Regions from separate parts of the Pseudoalteromonas sp. Hal040 genome, predicted to be linked through region 2. Evidence: riboswitches for the same ligand, from Rfam matches in the RefSeq annotation. Region 2 holds a riboswitch; the other holds the start of a gene.
The links. Region 2 has a riboswitch for lysine ahead of dapA (4-hydroxy-tetrahydrodipicolinate synthase). Riboswitches for the same ligand answer to the same signal wherever they lie in the genome.
Positions count from the first base shown of each region.

Region 1: it holds a riboswitch for lysine, as region 2 does, so the genes downstream of both, lysC (lysine-sensitive aspartokinase 3) here and dapA (4-hydroxy-tetrahydrodipicolinate synthase) in region 2, are expected to answer to the same signal.

Region 1 is NZ_JARLUU010000001.1:1,429,887-1,437,783, forward strand. It holds gene P4S60_RS06440 (hypothetical protein) at 1-257, opposite strand, end outside; gene nhaD (sodium:proton antiporter NhaD) at 406-1,656, shown strand; lysine riboswitch at 1,745-1,917, shown strand; gene lysC (lysine-sensitive aspartokinase 3) at 1,999-3,378, shown strand; gene P4S60_RS06455 (4'-phosphopantetheinyl transferase family protein) at 3,355-4,092, opposite strand; gene P4S60_RS06460 (sodium-dependent transporter) at 4,240-5,565, shown strand; gene P4S60_RS06465 (2-hydroxyacid dehydrogenase) at 5,671-6,654, opposite strand; gene P4S60_RS06470 (glutathione peroxidase) at 6,620-7,135, opposite strand; gene P4S60_RS06475 (NAD(P)-dependent oxidoreductase) at 7,250-7,897, shown strand, end outside.
Region 2 is NZ_JARLUU010000001.1:67,654-75,550, reverse strand. It holds gene P4S60_RS00350 (protein adenylyltransferase SelO) at 412-1,824, opposite strand; gene P4S60_RS00345 (DNA-3-methyladenine glycosylase I) at 1,833-2,528, opposite strand; lysine riboswitch at 2,712-2,908, shown strand; gene dapA (4-hydroxy-tetrahydrodipicolinate synthase) at 3,046-3,930, shown strand; gene P4S60_RS00335 (2,3,4,5-tetrahydropyridine-2,6-dicarboxylate N-succinyltransferase) at 3,945-4,685, shown strand; partial or broken gene P4S60_RS00330 (PLP-dependent decarboxylase) at 4,685-5,888, shown strand; gene P4S60_RS00325 (succinylglutamate desuccinylase/aspartoacylase family protein) at 5,894-7,012, shown strand; gene P4S60_RS00320 (phospholipase A) at 7,199-7,897, shown strand, end outside.

The DNA.
Region 1 (7,897 bases), 1.4 Mb from region 2:
AAGAAAGTTGCAAAATCGGCGATTGCACGGTTTATTTCTAACTGCGATGATTTTGCCAGTGGAATGATAATATCTTGATTCAATAAACGATTTGTTTCTTTATAAATGCGTTCATTTGACCAAGAAGGTTGTTTTTGTTTTATCGCATTTTGTACGTCTTTCAAGCTGAAATCAGCCATCTTAAAACGTTTAAATAGCAGTTCTAACACCCCCCAATGTTCAGTAAGGGTATTTAATAACTTTTTAGCTGGGATCATAAGGCTCCAGTAAATTCAGACTTTGGTGTTAGCGATTAGTAGTAAATTATGTAATTGAGAATAGTTTTATGCTTTCTATGCTGCTAGAATCCGCGCCGAAACACTCGACTTACAATTTTTACATTTTTATAAAGGTTGTTCAAACACCATGGTAACCCCACTTATCCTAACCCTGATAGCGGTGGCATTTTTGCTTATCGTTATAGAGGATATTATCCATGTAAACAAGGCCAAAACGACGCTTTTTTTTGGCACTTTATGCTGGATTATCTTATTTATCTCTCCAATTCATGGGCAAAGCCCAGAAACCATACAACACCAACTGGATCACAACATTTTAGAGATCGCGACTTTGTGGCTGTTTTTAATGGCTGCAATGACCTTTGTAGCGTATTTAAACTCTAAAGGCTTTATCCAGAATATTGTTCATAAAATTATGCCAAATCAAATCAGTGAACGAAAGCTGATGTTTCTGATTGGTGGCTTTGCATTTTTATTCTCATCAATATCAGACAACATAACCGCGACTTTAATCTCGCTTGCGGTGGTGATGTCGCTGAAATTAGATCCTAAAAAATTAATAAAATATGCAACCTTAATTGTATTTAGTGTTAACTCGGGTGGGGTATCGCTGATCACCGGTGATGTTACGACCTTGATGATTTTCTTAGATGAAAAAGTGACGATAGGACACCTGTTGTTGTTGATTGTCCCTGCGCTTTCAAGTGTGGCACTGTTAGCAGCGATGCTATCGGTGGGTATGTCGGGTAATGTAGTATTTGAAAAACAAACCGCGCGTCGAATTGAAAAAACAGATATAACCATTGCGGTTATCTTCTTCTCTACCATCATAGCCACATTAACTTTAAGCGTACTTTACAGTGTACCACCGCTATTAACCTTTTTATTTGGTTTATCACTGATGTTTTTGGTTGCACAATTTTTAATGCGCAAAAAAGACGTCAACAAAAAAATCATCGATTACATACGTGAGATTGAATACGACACTTTATTGTTCTTCGTCGGTGTATTATTACTCGTTGGTGCATTAAAAGAAGTCGGTATGCTTGCTAAATTTACTCACCTTTATGAATTGATGGCACCGGAATATGCCAACTATTTAATGGGGCTTTTATCTGCGGCAGTAGATAACGTACCTCTCACTGCAGCACTATTAAAAGCAGATATTGTAATGAGTCCACAGCAATGGCTGTCGTTTACTTACGCAACTGGGGTAGGTGGTTCAATGCTTATTATCGGCTCTGCGGCAGGTATTATTGCCATGAGTAAGGTAAAAGCACTGACCTTTATGAGCTATCTTAGAATGTCGGTTTATTTATTAATTGCCTACACCGTAGGTTATTACGGTTCGCACTTAGCGGGCAGTTTAATTTCATAAAACAACTTGACAGCTAGACGTCTAAACGTTAACTTTCGAAGCCTGCTTTTAACAGCAGGCTTTGTTATTTTAACCAGGTGTTAACTTAACATTCAGAAGAGGTGCGATACTTAGGTAATTAATGTGAGGTGACGAACGCCGATGACCATTAATGAGGGAAGTACTCGCCGAGAAAATTAATCGGACGTCACGGTTATTTTTCGGTTTATGGGGCTGAATCCTCAAAACTGTCACCAAACTAGGTGGAGAGCTTCTGGCATGGACTACTCTTTATTTTCAAAGCACCCCCTTGCCGAGTTCTTCTTGATTTACTGTGGATAGTTTTCCACAAAAGGAGACGACATGAATACCCAATTAGCCGCCAACACAAAATCAGATTACGTTGTTGCAAAATTTGGTGGCACCAGTGTAGCTAACTTTGATGCTATGAGCCGCTGTGCAGAAATCGTTTGTGCTGATAATCAAGTACGTATTGTTGCAGTGAGTGCCAGTGCTGGCGTGACCAATCATTTAGTTGCATTGTGTAAACGTGATTTGAGCGCGGCTGAGCGTGATGAACATATTACTGGCGTAGTCGCCATTCAAGAAGCAATCTTGGCAGAGCTGTCGCTTGATGCTGATTTAGCACATGGTTTTAATGAAACGCTTAAGGCTTTTCAAAATCTAGCGTCAGAAGGCGCAAAGTCAGTAGCAGAGCAAGATGAGCTACTGAGCTTTGGAGAGCGTTTATCATCGTATTTGTTTACTCAAGTGTTACGTGGCCAAGGTCTTAATGCGGTGCGTTTTGATGTTCGCAAAGTGCTGAAAACAGATAACCAATTTGCTAAAGCTACCCCAAATGTTGCAGCAACCGCTGCAGCGGCTAAAGAGCATTTAGTACCGCTACTTGATGATCAGGTTGTGGTAACCCAAGGCTTTATTGGTAGCAATGAACACAATCAAACGACCACTTTAGGCCGTGGTGGTTCAGATTACAGTGCTGCATTACTCGCTGAAGCAATTAACGCAAAAAGCGTGCATATTTGGACCGATGTAGTCGGTATTTTCAGTACTGATCCGCGTTTATGCGCTAAAGCAAGCCCAATTGCACGCTTAAGCTTTGATGAAGCGGCAGAAATGGCAACGTTTGGTGCAAAAGTACTGCATCCTGCTACTATTTTACCGGCAAGCCGTAGTCACATTAGTGTGTTTGTTGGTTCAAGCCGTGAGCCGCAATTAGGTGGAACATTGATTGAAAAAGAAAAGTCTCAGCAACCAGGTATTCGTGCGGTAACACAGCGTAAAAACCAAATTCTATTAACGGTTAAAAGCCCAGAAATGCTCCTTGCGAGCGGTTTCTTAGCCCGTGTATTCACCATTTTAAGCGAATTTAATATTTCGGTTGATTTAGTTACTACCTCAGAGATCAGTGTTGCAATTACTTTGGATAACGCACCGAATGCATCACGTCCAGAGCTTGATCAAGCCTGTTTAGATAAGCTTTCTGAGTTTTGTCATGTATCGGTTGAAAATAACTTAACGCTGGTGGCTTTAATTGGTTCGGAAATTCAATTACGTCAGCAAGAAATGAACTTAATGCAGGTATTAAGCGATTTTAATATTCGTTTAATTTGCCACGGTGCAAGTAAACATAACCTGTGCTTCTTAGTTGAACAAAGCGAGTCAGATTATGTAGTTCAGGCTATCCACAGCCGACTATTAGAAAGCCAAGTCGCGGCGTAAGTCACTAAAGTTAATAAAAGAGCACTGCCAGTCAGTGCTTTTTTGTGCCACAACACTTATATCAAACCCTTCAATAGAGTTACTACTCGCGCTGAAATTATGTTTGCTCAATTCTTCAAATACATTAGGAGCAAGTAGTTTCGCAATCGGCTGAGCACTTGCTTTGGCAAGCGCTTCTTTTAATGTCCAAATTCTAAAAAAGCACTGTGCCTGTTTATCGGATGCGTCAAAACGGCTAATTAAGTCAACTTCATCGTGATGATAAAAATGCTTGGCGAGTTTGATAAAAGGGCGAGGCTTACTGCTTTGTTCAATATCAAAACCAAATAGCTGCTGTTCAGGGTTAAGGGCTGCGCCAATTAAACCATTTGAATGTGACAAACAGGCCCACACAGGTTCTCTGCGTTTTGTATGTAATTTGAGCTTACTGTCTTTTTCATCAAACTGGCTCGATATTTCATTGAGGGCTAAATCGTCATGAGGGTAAGCATGTTGATACAAATACTTTAACGTTAGGCGAGTCGCTAAGTACTCCTGCTTGGCGCTAGGCACTTTACGTTTTTCAAGCACACTTAATTCAAACTCACTGAGTAATTTATTAAGGGGTAAACTTGCAACATCAATACGTTCTGCATCCATCAGCATAATTTTTTTGTCCGTTGTTTGGCTTTGCTGCTCGATGATAAGAGTGTTCGAAAAGTAGTGACTGCTCATGGTTTAACGCTTACACGGGGCTTGAATTTAGTTTTGTTTATTTTTACAGCAAATGCACTTTTATAGGCATGAACAAACGCAAATAGTTTACGCAGTTGACTGTAATTATGGTTTAATGAGGAAAAATAATAACAGATTTGTAGATGTATGGCACAAGTTCGTGACGGCTTTCAAAGCCGATTAGGTTTCGTTTTAGCAGCTTCTGGCGCGGCGGTAGGTTTAGGTAATATTTGGGGCTTTCCAACACAAGCGGCAAACCATGGCGGCGGTGCATTTTTACTTGTTTATTTCATTGTTATTTTCTTATTAGCGCTTCCAGCTCTTTATACAGAGCTGTACTTAGGCCACCAAGCGCAAGCTAATCCGGTAAAAGCATTATCTAGTGCATGGCAAGACACTGCGCCAAAAGTGGGGGCCGCAGCTGGCTATATTGGCCTCTTTGGTGCGATTGTGATGCTGAGCTTTTATTCGATAGTTGCAGGGTGGATGCTCGCTTATGCGCTCGAGCCAGTCGCAAGCTTCTTTGGTTTTACTGAGTTAAGTAACTTTTTACACAGTGACTCGATGGCGCGCAATTTTTTGTTTACGCCACTGATGCTTATTCTTACTGCGAGTATTATTTTAAAAGGTGTTAAATCAGGTATTGAAACTTGGTCACGCCGCTTAATGCCATTATTGCTAGTATTATTAGTGGCGTTAATTGCTTATATCGCGACCCTAGATGGTGCGATGGATGGTTTTGCAGCTTACTTAGTGCCAGATTTTAGTCAAATTCTTGATGCCAACTTAATTATTGCGGCAATGGGACAAGCGTTCTTTTCATTGTCGTTAGGTGTTGGTTGTATGATGGTCTACGGCTCATATTTAAAACCAGATGCCAACCTGCCTAAACTAACTGGCACAGTGGCACTGCTTGATACCGGTGTGGCCTTTTTAGCGGGTTTATTGATTATTCCGGCTATTTTTGTTGCTCAACATAACGGTGTAGAGGTATTTAGTGGCGGTAAATTGGTCGGTGAAGGGCAGTTAATCTTTGCGATTTTACCTGAACTGTTTAGCACGATGGGTCAAGTGGGTTTACTCGTTGGCTTATTATTCTTTGTATTAATGTCGATTGCCTCAGTGACATCAACTATTTCATCGACTGAAATTCCAGTGGCATTTTTGGTTGAGAATCACAGTGTAGGGCGCAAAAAAGCAACCTTATTTGTAACCCTAATCGTGTTTATTGCCTCATCACTGATTATCTTAAACTTTGACTGGTTATTTGGTTTAGTCATTATGGTACTTACACAGTACCAATTACCTTTAATGGGACTGTTTTATTTCATTACTGTTGGCTGGTTATGGCAGCGTGGTAATAAATTGCATCAAGTATCGAGCGGCCCTCATTATTGGTTTGCCCAGTACATTCGCTTTGTCTGCCCGTTATTAATGACGGCGGTATTCGTGAACGTGGCGTTGTTGAAATAGAAACTCGAGTTGCTAGTTACAAGTTTCTAGTTTCAAGGTGAAAGAAAAAAGTAAAAGGCGTGGGGTTTAAACCTCATGCCTTTTTTAATTTAAGGTGCGCTTGCTTTAAATAACTTCGTTAGTTAATGGTAAGCCTTGGCTTATTTCATTGGCACTTTGCAATGTGGTGCAGGCTATTTCGCTAAGTGCTTCTTGGGTGAAGAAGCCTTGGTGGCCTGTCACTAACACATTTGGAAAGCTAATAAGGCGTGAAAAAATATCGTCTTGCATGATTTCTTCACGGTGATCTTTAAAGAATAACTCTGACTCTTGCTCGTACACATCAAGGCCTAGGTGTCCGAGCTTTTTAGACTTAAGTGCTTGAATACATGCTTGGCTATCAAGAAGTGCACCACGAGAGGTGTTAATCAGCATGACACCGTCTTTCATTTTCTTAAATGCGCTAGCATCAATTAAATGATGGGTGTGCTCGTTGAGCGGGCAGTGCAATGAAATGACATCACTTTGGGTAAGCAATGTGTCTAAATTGCATAGGGTGTAAGGGCCTTCACCAGCCATTGGGTCGCACACGAGCACCTTAGCTCCAAAGCCATTTAAGATATTAACCAGTGCTAAACCGATTTTGCCACAGCCTATAATCCCAATAGTTTTTTTAAACAGATTAAAACCAAGTAAACCGTTTAAATCAAAATTACCTTCACGCACGCGGTTAAAGGCTTTATGGGTTTTTCGGTTGAGCGTTAGCATGAGTGCAATACAATGCTCTGCTACTGCTTCTGGGCTGTAAGCGGGCACGCGGCAAACCTTGATGTTATGCTCTTTGGCAGCATCAAGGTCAACATTATTAAAGCCTGCACAGCGTAATAAGATTGCCTTTATACCGATAGCCGCCATATCGGCAATGACGTGTTTGTCGACCGTATCGTTTACAAACACGCACACGGCATCAAAACCTTGGCAAAGGGGTGTGGTATTGCTGTTCAAGGATTGCTCAAAATAACTGAGCGAAACAGACTCAGCGTATTCAGTTAGATTCCTTTCAAAAAACGGTTGCTCATACTTTTGCGCACTGAATAAGGCCAGTTTCATCATTTAAATTACTCTCTATCACCATTTTGAGGGTTTCGGGCTTGGTGCGCGGGGCATATCGCGCAACGAGTTGACCCTCTGAGTTTATAAGAAATTTGGTGAAATTCCATTTAATTGCGCGGTTTTGCGCAATTCCACGGGTATGGCACTTTAAATAATTAAATAATGGGTGGGCGTCTGGGCCGTTGACTAACACCTTGTTAAAAATAGGAAAGCTGACATCAAAGTGCTGCTGATAAAAGGCTTTAAGTTCATTGCCTTCAAGTGGCTCATTGTGGCCAAATTGATTGCAGGCAAAACCGAGTACGGTAAATCCTTGCTGTTTATATTCTTGATAGAGTTTTTCAAGGCTTGCCATTTGCACTGAAAAATTACATTTGCTGGCAATATTGACAATAAGCGCTGTTTTTCCTTGTAGCGATTCAAGGCTGAAGTTTTCACCAGATGCAAGCTGGGCATTGAAACGATATATACTATCCATGTTTTACCTGTGTGTTTTTAAACGGTTTAAATGAACTTTTTTTCATTCGCTTTTTAGTTATTCGGTTGAGATAATGAAATTGTTACTAATTTATCACTCAAATAGGTCAGTTTTATGTCAATGAAAGTCGCCTTCATCGGATTAGGTGTAATGGGTTACCCAATGGCGGGTCACCTTGCCAACGCAGGTCACAGTGTGACAGTTTACAACCGCACAACGGCTAAAGCGCAAAAGTGGGTTTCTGAGTATCAAGGTGAATACGCTGAAACACCAAGTGAAGCAGCAAAAGGGGCTGATATCGTTTTCATGTGCGTAGGCAATGATGATGATTTACGTTCAGTTGTTTATGGTGAACAGGGTGTGCTGGCAAGCATGCATGAGGGCAGCTATTTAGTTGACCACACTACAACGTCGGCTGAAGTGGCACGTGAAGTGGGTGCTCAAGCGAAACTACAAGGCATCGCATTTTTAGATGCGCCGGTTTCTGGCGGTCAAGCGGGTGCAGAAAATGGTGTATTAACCGTGATGGTTGGTGGCGACGAAGCTGATTTTAATGTTGTTCAACCTGTCATGGCTGCTTTTAGCCGTTTTAGCCAATTATTAGGTGAAGTAGGCTCTGGTCAACTGTGTAAAATGGTAAATCAAATTTGTATTGCGGGTGTGGTACAAGGCTTGGCTGAGGGTTTACACTTTGCAAAACAAGCTGGCCTTGATGGTGAAAAAGTAATTGAAACCATCTCTAAAGGCGCTGCAGGCTCATGG
Region 2 (7,897 bases):
GTTTAAACAGAGTAGTCGACTAATAGTTAATCAAAACTTAACGAACTCGGTACAGAACAAAAATCTTGCCGAGTAATTTCAGTCAATTACCCAATAATAGGTTATCTAAATAACTTTGCATAACAATGCCTTTAGATCGCTTTGTTATGATTAGGTGAAAGCCGCTTTTCAGCCCAATCTACTGACTTCAAAACCGATAAAAGTCCATTCCCAATTACATTATTATATTGGTTATTTTTAAATCAACAAGTTGAAAGCAACTTTATTTGTAAATTTTCGTTAAAAAGCAAAACTTTAGTGCTATTTTATTGATATAAATCATAACACTGGCGGCTAGCTTGCTCAATCAACGAACACTTAGATTTTAAAAAATGAGCATTTACAATTGTTATCAACCATAAAGATTAACCCTTAAGTACCACAAAAAGTTTGGTAATTACAATCACCTTCCTTCGGAGGTTGATACCATGCAGCAAATTGTTCCTCATACTTATATGGAGCTTTGATGACTTTCATAAACTCATCAAGTGAAACGCTTTGAGCTGTTTGTTCATACTCAGCCAAGATCATTTCAATATTATGATTGCGTGGAATGACTGCAGGATTAACAGCTCGCATTGTGCTGTAACTTTCAGGAGATGTTCTTAACTTCCATTTTGAAACCCATCCTTTAAGTTGAGAATCGATAGCAAAGTCTCTCACTAAAGATTCAGTGAGCGCATTGAAAGTATTGGTATAATCAAGCTGATGTTGTTTCATTAAACTTAGCAATTCTGAAACCAAAGCATGATCGCCTTCTTGCTGATCTGCTAATCCTAATTTCTGCTGCCACATAGTATTAAATGCATCATTGAATTTAGCTGCAAAATCATTCACTACCGGCGAGAGTTTTTCGACGGCACTCTCTTGATCAGCAAATAACGGAATTAAGCTTTCAGCCAAACGTGCAATATTCCAATTGGCAATATTGGGTTGATTACCAAATGCGTAACGTCCTTGATGGTCAATTGAACTGAACACCGTGTCTAGGTCAAACTGATTCATCATCGCACAAGGACCATAGTCAATCGTTTCACCACTAATCAAGGTATTATCGGTATTCATCACGCCATGTATAAAGCCAATTCGCATCCAGCTGATAACAAGCTCAATTTGCTTATCGAGTACGGCAGTTAAAAATTCAATATAACGCTGCTCACCCGTGCTGTTAATGTCAGGAAAATGACAATTAATTGCGTAATCAACGAGCTTTTCTAGCCCTTCGATATCCCCTTGGGTAGCTAAATATTGAAATGAACCCACACGGATATGGCTTTTCGCTAGGCGAGTAACAACTGCACCCGGGCGAGGTGGCTGACGATATACCGTTTCGCCAGTTGTAACCACAGCTAAACAGCGCGTAGTTGCGATGCCAAGCGCATTAAGCGCCTCACTCATTATGTACTCTCGTACTGCTGGGCCTATGGCACAGCGACCATCACCACCGCGCGAGAACACTGTTGCTCCAGCGCCTTTTAACTGCAAGTCCCACAATGTGCCATCTTTATCTGCAATAGCGCCAAGCAAATGTGCTCGGCCATCACCAAGACGCGGTGAAAAATGACCAAATTGATGACCTGAGTAACCAAGTGCAACCGGTGCAACGTCGTTATCTATCGTTGAACCAGATAACAATTTAGCTAAAAATTCGCTGTCGTGATTAATCGCAAAATTATCAGCGAGCTTGTCATTGAAGAGCAGCAATTGCGGCTCAGCAACGGCGCTAGGCATATCTTTAATCGCAAGTAGTTCACTAATATCTGTGTATCGAGTTTGCAGTTTCATAACTGTCCTTAACGTGTTGCGACACCTACGCGGTTATCACCTACACCATAAGCCACGAGCTGACTAAGTGCCTGCAGGCTGTAACCACTTTGTTGTTGTAATTCATTGAAGAAGTCTTGCGCCGCTTGTAATGACTTTTTAGTTTGTAAGCCGCCATCAATCAACTCATGGGCACGCAAGTAGGCTTCTACATCGCGAGAAAGCAAAAAGGTATCTTTACCAAGCGCTCGCAAAGCGTAAGGGCCAGTGTTGCCTCCTAATCGAGCGCCATGTTTTTTAAGATAAGCCCACAGACCAATAATATTGTCAGTTGGCCAATCTGCTATAAATTGACTGAAGCTGCCATGTTTTTCGGCAACTTCGTGGATCATGTATGCATTTTCAGGGATCGTTTGTACTTTTTTGAAATTTCGGATGATACGTTCGTCACTAGCTTTTTGCTCAAGCATATCCGGTGGCATCATCAATAATTTTTCTACGCTGAAATCCCAAAACACATCACGGAAACCAGCCCACTTATTATTGATTACAGACCAATAAAAGCCGCTTTGAAAGACTTTACGCGTAAACTCTTCTAACCATAAATCGTCATGCATTTTGGCAATATCAGTATCATCGAGCGGGTTTGATAACAGCGCATGCAGCATTTCTTCACTGCCCTTTCGAGATACGGCTCGTTGATAAATATCGTTGAATTTTTCCATCATTTTTCCAATTTATGTGGTTAGCGCTAAGTGTACGTAAAAACATGGTTATACGTAACCATGTTGCAAAATCGGTCACTAAAAAACAAATCCTTCGCCTTGACACCTAGATGGCTAAAATGCTTTAATCGCCGCCAATACCCTATTTAACTATGTTGGCTTTAACCTTTAAAGCGAGCATAAAGGGCTGGAAGAGGTGCGTTATTCAGGTAGCGTATGGGAAGAGCACAGACTCTGTTGATCATACGTGAGGGGAATTAACGCCGAGAAGTAACACCGTTTGTGAGGTGCTTATTTCGGGCGACTGGGCTGAATCCCAGCGACTGTCACCAACAATAGCAAAACGCTATTGATTAGTTTGGTGGAGAGCTTCTGGTCTTAGTATAATAAGGCCGTCGCGTCTTTATTATTTTAAGCCCATTCGCTCTTCGAATTATACCTTGTTCGAACGACAACATGCGGCTCCATTCAAATGTTCCCGCATAAACTCTTCGAATACCTTATAAGTTCGTGAGAGATGATCAACAATTTTGATTTAAACGACTATCCATTATGGACAGCACTTGTCACGCCATTTTCTGAATCTGGCGAGGTCGATTACACGGCCCTTGAACAACTGGTCACTGAGCAGCAAGATGCAAATAACGGCATTTTATTGCTTGGCAGTACCGGTGAAGGACTGGCGCTTTCACTCAAAGAGCAACAAGCCATTGTTGAGCATGTTTGCCAATTAGCACCGACTGTACCACTTATGGTTGCTGTGGGCGGCATGAACCTCAAGCAACAAGTTGCTTGGGTTGAATACTGCAACCAACTACCTATTCATGGCTATCTATTGGGCTCACCTCTGTATGCAAAACCTGGGGTTGTTGGCCAAACACATTGGTTTGAAAGCCTACTTAACGCAAGCCATCACCCTTGTATGTTGTATAACGTACCAGGACGTAGCGCAGTTGAGATCTCACCGCAGGTGATCAAAAACCTTGCTGAGCACAAAAATCTTTGGGCTTTAAAAGAGGCCAGTGGCGACATTAGCAAATTTGAAGGCTTTAGAACGGCATCACCAACATTAGCCATTTTCAGTGGCGATGATGCACTTATGCCGTATTTTGCTCAAGCTGGTGCCAAAGGTTTAGTTTCGGTTGCCGCGAATGCTTGGCCGATTCAAACCCATGAGTTTGTTAAACGCAGTTTAAGTGGTCAATACCCAAATCTATTCACCGATTGGTCGCAAGCAATCCAAAGTTTATTCGCTGTAGCAAATCCAATCCCCGTAAAAGTACTGATGCACCTGCAAGGTAAAATAAATACCCCGCATTTACGTCCGCCGCTTACGCATTTAGAGCTTGAGCAAACAGACAGCATCACCCACGCAAACAACACAATTTTATCTTGGAACTAAAAACAGGTTTTATCATGAGCTGGTTAGAATTATTAAACAACTTAGAATCAGGCGCAGTTCGCGCAGCAACACAAGACGAGAACGGCAACTGGCACGCCAATGTTGAAGTTAAACAAGGCATTTTAGAAGCCTTTAAAAATGGCACAAATACCGAGTTCCCGGGTGGTTTTGTTGATAAGCACAACTTAGCACCACAAGGCTTTGCAGCAGATGCAGGCGTGCGTATGGTACCAGGTGGTAGCAGTGTTCGTCGTGGTGCACACGTTGCCAAAGGCACCATTATCATGCCTCCAGCGTATGTAAATATTGGCGCGTTCATCGACGAAGGCACAATGGTCGACAGCCACGCACTAGTGGGTTCATGTGCACAAGTGGGTAAAAATGTTCACCTAAGTGCAGCAGTGCAATTAGGTGGCGTACTTGAGCCAATTGGTGCCAGCCCTGTGGTAATTGAAGATGGCGCATTCATTGGCGCAGGCTGCGTTATTGTTGAAGGTGTGGTTGTGAAAAAAGGTGCTGTACTTGCGCCGGGTGTTCGCTTATCGGCAACCATTCCTGTCTACGATTGCGTTAACGAGCGCCAGCTAGACAAAGGTGAAGCAATCCCAGAAAACGCGATTGTGATCCCAGGCTCTCGTCCAGCTTCAAATGCATGGGGTCGTGAACAAGGTCTAAGCATGTCGTGTGCATTGATCGTGAAATACCGTGACGAACAAAGCGATGCATCATTACTGTTAGAAGAGGTTTTACGTTAATGAGCTTTTTGAGCACGCCCATCAAGCAAGCGGCTGAACACGTTTCAACGCATCTTGATACGCCATTTTTTATCTATGATTTAGATAAATTAACTGCACATTTAAATCAACTGACTGCACAAACCGATGTAAAACTTTGGTATGCCGTTAAGGCCAACCCACTGTCTCGCATTATTCAATGTTTAGACAGCGCAGGGTTTAACTTTGATGTTGCAAGTAAAGGTGAACTTGAGCAAGTACTTGCCCAAGGCATCGATAGCGAGCGCGTGCTCAACACAGGGCCTGCAAAAAGCCCTGCACAAATTTCACATTTTATTGCTCGCGGCGTACGTACTTTTGTGGCCGAGAGCATTAACCAAGTTCGCTGGTTAAGCGAACAAGCAACAAAAGCAAATTGTCAGCTGCAAGTTCTATTGCGTGTACAACTTCGTTGGCCAGACAGCGAAAAGAACCCACTTGGTGGTGATAGCCTCACTCCTTTTGGTTTGGGCTGCGATGAGTGGCAAGCACTCACTGCAAGTGATTACCCTGCTCTTAGCTTTGATGGTCTGCATATTTTCCAATGGGGCAATATGCTGAGCACTGACAAGCTCGCCGAGCTATGGCGCGCGATGATTGCGCCACTGCAACAGCTAGCACGCTCATTAAACATTAATCTTAATATTCTCGACTTAGGGGGGCTTAGGCATTCCTTATACGCAAGATGCTAACCGACTCGATTGGTCTGCACTTATCGAGACCCTGGCGAGCATAAAAGCAGATGCCGGTGTTAATGAGCTTTGGATGGAACTTGGCCGCTATGCGGTGGGCGAATGCGGCCATTACGCAACGCCAGTTGTTGAGCGTAAAGTAAATTACAATCAACAGCAGGTCATTTTATCAGGCGGTATTAACCATTTACTTCGCCCAGCTGTGACAAGCCAAGATTTTCCTGCATCGTTACTACGCGAATCGACGGCTGAGCCTGCAGCAATGACTTTATACGGGCCACTTTGCACCGCCCTTGATTGCTTAGGTGAGCACCAATTAGCGAGCGATTTAAATGAGCAAGACTGGTTGGTATTCAGCCAATGTGGCGCATATGGCTTCACCGAAAGTATGCCGTACTTTCTATGCCACGAATTAGCGGCTGAATACATCCTTGAACAAGGCAATATTGAGTGCATCCGTAGCGCTGAAGATGCCAGCTATTATTTAAGGTAATCACCATGAGTAAAGAATTAATCAGCCAAGAGAATATTGTGGTTGGCGAGATTGCAAACGGCCTACCACTGACAATTCCTGTGTATCGCTTAAAAGGCGATGGCACGGGGCCAAACGTGTATATACAAGCCAATATGCACGGCGCTGAAGTACAAGGTAACGCAGTAATTTATCAATTGCTTGAGCAGCTAAAATCACTCAAGCTGCGTGGCGATATTACTCTAGTGCCTTATGCCAACCCTATTGGTTGCAACCAAAAATCAGGTGAGTTTACTTTAGGTCGCTTCGATCCAATTACTGGCACCAACTGGAACCGTATGTACCGCTTTAATAAAGCGTTACCGTCACAGATTGCTGAACAGCATAAAGACAGTGATGATGCGACCCTTAAAGCGGCGTTTAAACAGGCACTCGTTGCTGACATCGACAGTCAATTAACGGGCCCAGATTACAGCCTACCAACGGGTAAGCGTATTGCGCTTAACTTGCAAAAGCTCGCCCATCAGGCTGATATTGTTTTAGATCTTCACACCGGGCCTATCTCAAGTCAGCACTTATACTGCCCTGAATACGCCAAAGAAAGCGCGAGCTACTTTAACATCGAACATGTGTTATTGATCCCAAGTGATTTTGATGGCGCGATGGATGAAGCGAGTTTCTGTCCATGGTGGTCACTATCTGAAGAGCTTGGCAAGCAAGGCCGTGAATTCGCTGTCCAAGTCGAAGCATTCACCGTTGAGCTAGGTAGCCAAGAAAAAATCGATTTAAGTGCAGCACTTGATGATGCAAATAGCATTTTAAGTTACCTCAATTACAAAGAGGTATTAGTTGATGCTGCGTACCAACCAAAAGCGATGACACGCTATGCCTGTATGCTTGAAGATTATATAGCTTACTACGCCCCTATGGGTGGCATGGTAGAATACCTTGCCCCACTGGGTGGCCATATTAAAGCAGGTGAGCCTATCGCCCGTATTTTAAGAATGGAGCGCTACCTTTCTGAGCAGCCGCTACAAACATTAAGTTTTGATAAAGACGCCATCGCTATTTTGCATTTTGCTTCAGCAAGCGTGAATCAAGGTACCGAACTTTATAAGTTTTTTACCAACGTATTTGAGCTATAAGCTCATCCCTTCTCATTGCGTGAGAGTCGACGGCTTAAGCCCTTAGGCCGTTACAGCAGGGCTCCAAGCTTAGCTTGGGGCTCTCTATTTACCTAAAATTTCAACAATTCAGTACAAGTTCACGGTTACTTATGTAAAAATCGTTATAATTATACCTACTTACAAGTCTACTGAAAGGGAACTGCAATGGGATGGCGCATTTGGCTGGCAGCCGCTGGCTTATTTTCTGTACCTGTATTTGCTCAAACTGAACAACCACAAACTAACGAACAAGATGACGCGCTAGAACTCGTAAAGCAGTGTATTTTGAACGAAGCTATTGGCGGTGACGGTAAACAAACACTCGAAGAACTTCGTAAAAAATGTTCTGACTTAGACGAGAGCAAAAAGCTCACCGCTCTTGAAAAACGTAAAGCCCGTGAAGAAGTAAGTAAGAAAAACCGTAATGTGATCACCCCACATAAGCGTAACTATATATTGCCGCTGTCTTACGTATCCAATCCTAATGAGCGCCCTTTTGATGGCCTAAAAGACCTCGCTGAAGAAGTCGATGGCGAGCCACTTGATAATCTTGAAGTAAAATATCAACTATCAATCAAAGTGCCTATCTTCGAAGGCTTCTCAGATAAAGACCAAGGCGTATTTTTTGCATTTACCATGCAATCGTTTTGGCAGTTTTATAATAAAGATATTTCATCACCGTTTCGTGAAACGAATTATGAACCTGAGATATTCTGGGTGAACTACCTCGACCCTGAGCATGTGCTTTGGGGCGATGAAATGGCAATTGCAATTGGTGCCTCACATCAATCGAATGGCCGCAGCCAGCCAAATTCTCGTTCATGGAACCGTATTTATGCGGATTTCTTATGGGAAAAAGATGGC